DNA from 2 places in the Paenochrobactrum pullorum genome. Region 1 is predicted to be linked to the other one. Evidence: riboswitches for the same ligand, from Rfam matches in the RefSeq annotation. Region 1 holds a riboswitch; the other holds the start of a gene.
What was found. Region 1 has a riboswitch for cobalamin ahead of JNC77_RS02555 (ribonucleoside-diphosphate reductase subunit alpha). Riboswitches for the same ligand answer to the same signal wherever they lie in the genome.
Positions count from the first base shown of each region.

Region 2: it holds a riboswitch for cobalamin, as region 1 does, so the genes downstream of both, JNC77_RS09910 (ABC transporter substrate-binding protein) here and JNC77_RS02555 (ribonucleoside-diphosphate reductase subunit alpha) in region 1, are expected to answer to the same signal.

Region 1 is NZ_JBHEEH010000001.1:532,262-535,678, forward strand. It holds gene JNC77_RS02545 (heavy metal translocating P-type ATPase) at 1-1,190, shown strand, start outside; gene cueR (Cu(I)-responsive transcriptional regulator) at 1,200-1,601, opposite strand; cobalamin riboswitch at 1,711-1,925, shown strand; gene JNC77_RS02555 (ribonucleoside-diphosphate reductase subunit alpha) at 2,039-3,417, shown strand, end outside.
Region 2 is NZ_JBHEEH010000005.1:58,711-62,127, forward strand. It holds gene JNC77_RS09905 (FecCD family ABC transporter permease) at 1-731, opposite strand, end outside; gene JNC77_RS09910 (ABC transporter substrate-binding protein) at 770-1,780, opposite strand; cobalamin riboswitch at 1,953-2,144, opposite strand; gene JNC77_RS09915 (aq_1923 C-terminal domain) at 2,396-3,417, shown strand, end outside.

The DNA.
Region 1 (3,417 bases):
CAGTGATGGCAGCCGCAGTTGTCACCTTTGTCATCTGGTTGATATTCGGTCAGTCGCCGTCATTAGGCTTTGCGCTTGTGAATGCCATTGCGGTGCTGATTATCGCTTGCCCTTGTGCGATGGGGCTTGCCACGCCAACGTCAATTATGGTTGGCACCGGACGTGCGGCAGAAATGGGCGTGTTGTTCCGTCGTGGCGATGCATTGCAACGTTTACGTGAAGCATCTGTCATTGCTTTTGACAAAACCGGAACACTGACCTTGGGCAAGCCGGTTCTGGCACATTTTGAAACTGTTGCCGGACAGGATGAGGCGAAAATTCTGACCCTTGCTGCGAGTGTTGAGGCACGCTCCGAACATCCGATTGCCGCCGCCGTTGTGCAGGCGGCAGAAGAAAAAGGCTTGACCTTAAAGGATGTGCAGAACTTCAACGCTATTGCTGGCATGGGGCTGGTTGCAGATGTTGATGGTCAACAAGTGGCCGTGGGTGCTGGCCGTCATATGGCAGCATTCAATATTGATATTACAGCTTTGGAAAAAGTGGCCGATCAACTGGCCGCGCAAGGACGCTCGTCCATTTACGTGGCCGTTGATGGTCAATTGGCTGCAATCCTGTCGATTGCCGATCCGCTCAAACCATCAACGAAAGAAGCGATTGATGCGCTACATCAGATGGGCTTGAAAGTAGCGATGATCACCGGTGACGGTCGTGCAACGGCAGAAGCCATTGCCCGTTCGCTGTCGATTGACCATGTGGAAGCCGAAGTGCTGCCGGGCGGCAAAGTGGATGCTTTAAAGCGTATGTCGACGAAAGGTGAGGTGCTGGTATTTGTCGGCGATGGCATCAATGATGCACCGGCACTAGCTGCGGCTGATGTGGGTATTGCTTTGGGCACCGGCACCGATGTGGCGATGGAAAGCGCCGATATTGTGCTGATGTCGGGTGATTTGCGTGGTGTTATCAATGCGTTGGCGGTATCTCGTGCTACCATCCGCAATATTCGTGAAAACCTGTTCTGGGCATTTGCTTATAATATTGCGCTTATTCCGGTGGCTGCTGGTGTGCTTTATCCATTGTGGGGCACATTATTGTCGCCAATGCTGGCGGCAGGTGCGATGGCGCTTTCCAGCATCTTCGTGCTTTCCAATGCGCTGCGTCTGCGTAAGGTTAAACCTGCATTGCAGGTTTAACTGATAAGATTAAGATCTGGCTGCATTGCTGGCCAGATCATGCAAAATCGGACAGTCAGGGCGGTTATTGCCCTGACAGTTCTGTGCCAGATGGCGCAATGTATCCGCCATTTCGCGCAATTGTTCCATCTTGGCTTCCAGCTCCGCCACATGGGTGAGGGCTATTTGCTTCACATCAGATGAAGCACGGCTGTGGTCCTGCCAAAGGGTCAGTAAATCTTTGATTTGATCCAGTGAAAAACCTAAATCGCGCCCGCGCCGTATGAAGCGCAATGTTTCTACATCGCGTTTGGAATAAACGCGGTATCCAGCCTCGGTGCGCCCTGCTTTTTCAATCAGCCCGACCGTCTCATAATGGCGTATCATTTTGGCACTTATACCCGACGCAGTTGCTGCTTCGCCAATATTCATCATGTTAAAGCTCCGTGGTTGTGCTATATATAGGCCATCTCCTGACAGCTTACAAAATAATTCATTGGACAGCGCCAAACTATATGTTGACGTCTGCTCGCATTAATTGTCTATATCTAGTGGTCACGGTCTCTCGAATCGCAAGATAGAGAGATAATAGGGAATCCGGAAAGGCTGGTGCTTTTCACCGTTTAAACCGGAGCTGCCCCCGCAACTGTAAAGCGGCGAGCTTTTGTCTATTTACGTCACTGAGGTTATTCTTGGGAAGACGGACAAAAGCCCAGACCCGCCAGCCAGGAGACCTGCCGCGACACGAAATGTTCTCCCTGGGCGGGGTGTCCCGGTGGTGTGCTGGCAACAGAGCAGACGTATGGCGTCGCTCTTTTTCATGCATGCATCCGTCTGACCTTGCCCCCAACAAAAATTGGGGTAAGCCAATGTCGATTTCTCTTGTGCGTGAGCCTGCCGACGGCGACGCTTTTTCTGCCGCAAACACAGCTGCAAATAATTCCGAGCTTGGGTTTCAGGTCATCCGTCGTAATGGATCAGTCACACCATTTGATGGTGATAAAATTGCTGTTGCGTTGCAAAAAGCATTTCTGGCTGTTGAAGGCACAAGTGCTGCCTCGTCGCGCCGCGTTCATGATGTTGTTGCAGAACTGTCTGAAGTTATCATTGGAGGTCTTACCCGCCATGCAACAGAAGGTCGTACCTTCCATATTGAAGATGTTCAGGATCAGGTCGAGCTGGCATTGATGCGTGGCGGCCATCACAAAGTGGCACGTGCTTATGTGCTGTACCGTGAAGAGCGTGCCCGTGAACGTGCTGAACAGGCCGCCAATAATCCGCAAGCAAAGCCGCAATTGCAGATGAAAAGCGCGAGCGGTCAATTGGTGCCGCTTGATGAAGCACGTTTGAAACATGTGGTTGAAGAAGCTTGTTCTGGTTTGGCCTCTGTCTCAGCAGAAGCCATTTTGACCGAAACCAAACGCAATCTTTATAGCGGCATCACACAGGATGAATTAGCGCTGGCGCCTATCTTGGCTGCGCGCACCTTGATTGAAACCGAGCCGGATTATTCCAAAGTTAGCGCTCGTTTATTGCTGGATAAATTGCGCCGTGAAGTACTGACCTTTGTTGAAGGTTCTCCGCGTGAAGCAACACACAAGCAGATGTGCGAGCTTTATCCGAACTATTTGAAATCCTATATCCGTGTGGGTATTGATGCCGATCAGCTTGATCCGGAATTGGCATTGTTCGATCTCGACCGTATGGCCGCTGCCATCAAACCAGAGCGCGATCTGCAATTTGATTATTTGGGCTTGCAAACCCTTTATGACCGCTATTTCCTGCACGTTCAAAACAAGCGTTTTGAATTGCCGCAAGCTTTCTTCATGCGCGTTGCCATGGGGCTGTCCTTACGTGAAGAAGAGCGCGAAACCAAAGCAATTGAGTTCTATAATCTGCTTTCAAGCTTTGATTTCATGGCTTCAACGCCAACTTTGTTTAATGCCGGAACGCGCCGCCCGCAGCTTTCTTCCTGTTTCCTGACCACTGTTCCGGATGATCTCGACGGTATTTTCAAAAGCGTTAAAGACAATGCTTTGCTTGCTAAATATTCCGGCGGTCTGGGTAATGACTGGAGCCGTGTCCGTGGTCTTGGAGCGCGTATTAAAGGCACCAATGGCGAAAGTCAGGGTGTTGTACCTTTCTTAAAAGTTGCCAATGATACTGCGATTGCGGTTAATCAGGGCGGTAAGCGCAAGGGTGCGGTGTGTGCTTACTTAGAAACATGGCATATCGACATCGAAGAGTT
Region 2 (3,417 bases), on a different contig from region 1:
AGCATGATCTGCACACGTCTCACGGCAATACCTAAAGAGGCAGCAGAGGATGCGCCGAAAGTGAAGGCGTCCATGGCACGTATAAACCACAGGCAAACCAAAAAACCGAAAAAAGCAGCGGGCACAGCCAAAGTTACATCCGGCCAACGCACTCCCGATAAGTTGCCAAGCAGCCAAAACATGATGCCGCGTGCTTGTTCAGCATTTGCCGATTTTGCAATAAAAAAAGACGTCAGTGCATTAAAAAGCTGCGATCCGGCAATCCCTGCCAAAACAAGCTGCACCGATCCGCCACCAGCCGCTTTCGCCAGTGCTACCACCAGTAAAAAAGCCAAAGCTGCACCACTGAAAGCACCAACGGAAATACCAATCATGCCGCCGCCGATACCAAGTACCGTTACGGCAACGGCACCGGTGGATGCGCCTGCCGAAACCCCTAAAAGATAGGGATCGGCCAAAGCATTACGTACCAAAGATTGCAGCACAACACCGGAAAGCGCCAAACCTGCACCGCAAGCCGCTGCCACCAGTGTGCGTGGCAAGCGATAAGACCAAATAATACCCTGATCGATCCGGTCAACCTCATGGGTGGCGCCCCACAGATTATTGGCAAACACCGCTGTCACTGTATCCAGCGGCAATGGCGTTTCACCAATGACCACACCGATGAGGATGGCCAGCATCAAAGCGCCAGCCCCCAGCACAGTCCAAAGAAAGATTTTCCACACCATTGCAGTGCGGCCAAAGGTGCCGGAGGCTGTCGTTACAATCATTTCAGGTCAAATCCGGCCAGTTTTTCTGCCAAAAATTCAACAGCTGCCACATTACGGATGGAAGGATCCATCGCATGACCGTTCAAAACAATAATATGACCATTCTTGACCGCATCCATCTGGCTGGCAACCGGATCATTCTTCAAGAATTCCAGTTTCTTTTCAACATCATCGGCCGGGAAACGACGGCGTGACATTTCAGCGATGACAATCACCGTCGGATTAGCACGGGCAATGGTCTCCCAGCTGACAGTCGGCCATTCTTCGTCACTTTCAATGACATTACGAAGATTAAGCTTTTCCATCATATAGGCAGGTGCACCTTTGCTACCAGCGACATATGGATCAACATCCATTTCTGCCGAAGAGAACCAGAACAATGCAGACGCATCGGCAAGGCCTAAGGATTTTGCTTTTTCTGCCGCTGCTGCTTCACGCGCTTTCAGGCTTGCAACCAGCTCTTCGCCTTTTTCCGGCACGTTGAAAATCTGCGAAAGCTCGTTAATGCTCGCATAGACATTGTCAATTTTGAACATATCGGAACGGGTACCATCCGAACCAACACTATTGTCTTTATTCATACAATCGGTTGCCAGAATATAGGTTGGAATACCGATATCATTGAAATGTTCGCGGGTGGCAATAATACCCTGCGGGCCGATATGCCACTCATATTGAACCGTTACCATTTCAGGTTTTTTGGCAACAATTGCTTCAAAACTCGGATCATTGTCGGCAAGGCGCTCAATGCCGTCATTGAGCGATTTATATTCAGGCAAAACATCGGTGAACCAGACGCCGGTTCCAAGAACCTTATCACCAAGACCCAGAGAATAAAGAATTTCTGTTGCTGCCTGACCGATACTGACGGTGCTTTTCGGCGCTGCTTCAAAGCGCAGGTCAACGCCGCAATTGTTGAGGCTCAGCGGATAGCTGGTTTCGGCCTTGGCCGGCAATGTAAAACAGACAGCTGTCAGTGCTGCTGCAATCAGTCTCTTGTGAAACATGTACGTCTCCGGTTGGTGAGGCGACCGGAAAACAGGGAGGGAATGCCGGTGCAATAGCATAGGTAAAAAGCAGCCTTGTCGACTGTTATCTCTAAGCTGGCTATGGCGGACGCACTATTGCGTCTTGTGGCAAAAATCATACGACACCCCCCCGGACACCCCGTCCGGGCCGCGTTACAGTTTTTTGCCGGCAGGTCTCCTGACTGGCGGATCGTCACGTGCAACGTCTTCCCATGATTTTCATCACAGTGACTTGTTGCTGCACGCTCATCGCCTACAGTTGCGGGGGCAGTTCCGTTTCATCATTTTGCGATGTCGGATTCCCTTTTGATTCCCAATGGAAACCGGCAAACAAGGTCTAATCGAACCCATTTAATCCTGCAAGTCACCAATGATCAATCAAGGCTTTGTATCTCCAACAAAAAGCCTCGATAAGATTGATCAAAGACAAGAGTTAAATCAGCGCGGCTATTATTATTCATTTCAACAACCGGTTTAGTTTTTTCGATCAGCATCGAATAAACACAAACCGACATGTTTTTTTACTTGCGACTAAAGCAGCGACTGCTTAATCAATTTAGCAAATTATGATAAATGCAGATTTTAGAGGTTTCAATGTCAGATCAGTCTCAACCCGCTCGCGGAAAAGGGCGCAAAGCGCTTCTGTGGACCACTGTAGCAATCATCGTTGTGGCTGGTGCCGGTGTAACCGGTTACAAATATAATTTACAAAATAATATTCGTCAGCAGATTGAAAAACGTGGTGGTAAAGCGGAAACGGTTTCCGCTGATTTTTTCGGCAATATTCATCTTAAAAATGTAACCTTGCCGCTCAAAAACGACCAGACCATTAATATTGCGACATTCGACGGCCGCCCGCAATTTTTATTCTTGACCGGAAAAGCAGATGCCACCGGCATTACGACTGAAACCGCTCAGTTCAAAATCACTATTCCCCAGCTTCAAATTGATGATGCCAATTTCAACAAACAAGTCTTATCCGAACTTTTTGGTGGCAGCAGCAAACTGACACCGGCAGAAAGAGTAGAGCGCTTTTCAGCTAAAAAAATTCATGTCTCCGAAATACAGTTCGAGCAAAATTTCCTCGATACAAAGCAAAAGACTTTATATAAAAATCTCACATTGAATGATGTGAAAAACGGCCAGATAGCCTCCATGCAACTTGAAGCGGCTCAAGTGGATATGACCGTTTCAGTGCCTAAAGATGACGGCTCCGTCAACAAAGAGCCAATGTCTGTTCTTATTGGTACAACGGATGGCAAAGATATTGATGCCGCCTTCATGACCCGTTTTTATACTGAAAAGGCTGACCCAGCCAACAATGAGCTCAAGCCTATTCAAGGGACCTATTCAACCAAAAATATTTCGTTCAAACTGCCGGAAGCAACAGCGACAATCAACGAAATTAAAAGTGCCGGTTTCTCCATGCGTCTGCCGGAAGTTCCGTTCTGGCAAATTATGCAAGACATGGGCTCGGTTGAAAATATCGACGATCTAAGTGATGATGAGCGCCGCGAACTATTCCGTAATATTATTAAAATTTACGAGATTATGGGCAAAGGTGATGTCGAACTCATTGATATCAACATCACACCAATTGATGAAACCAAGCCTTC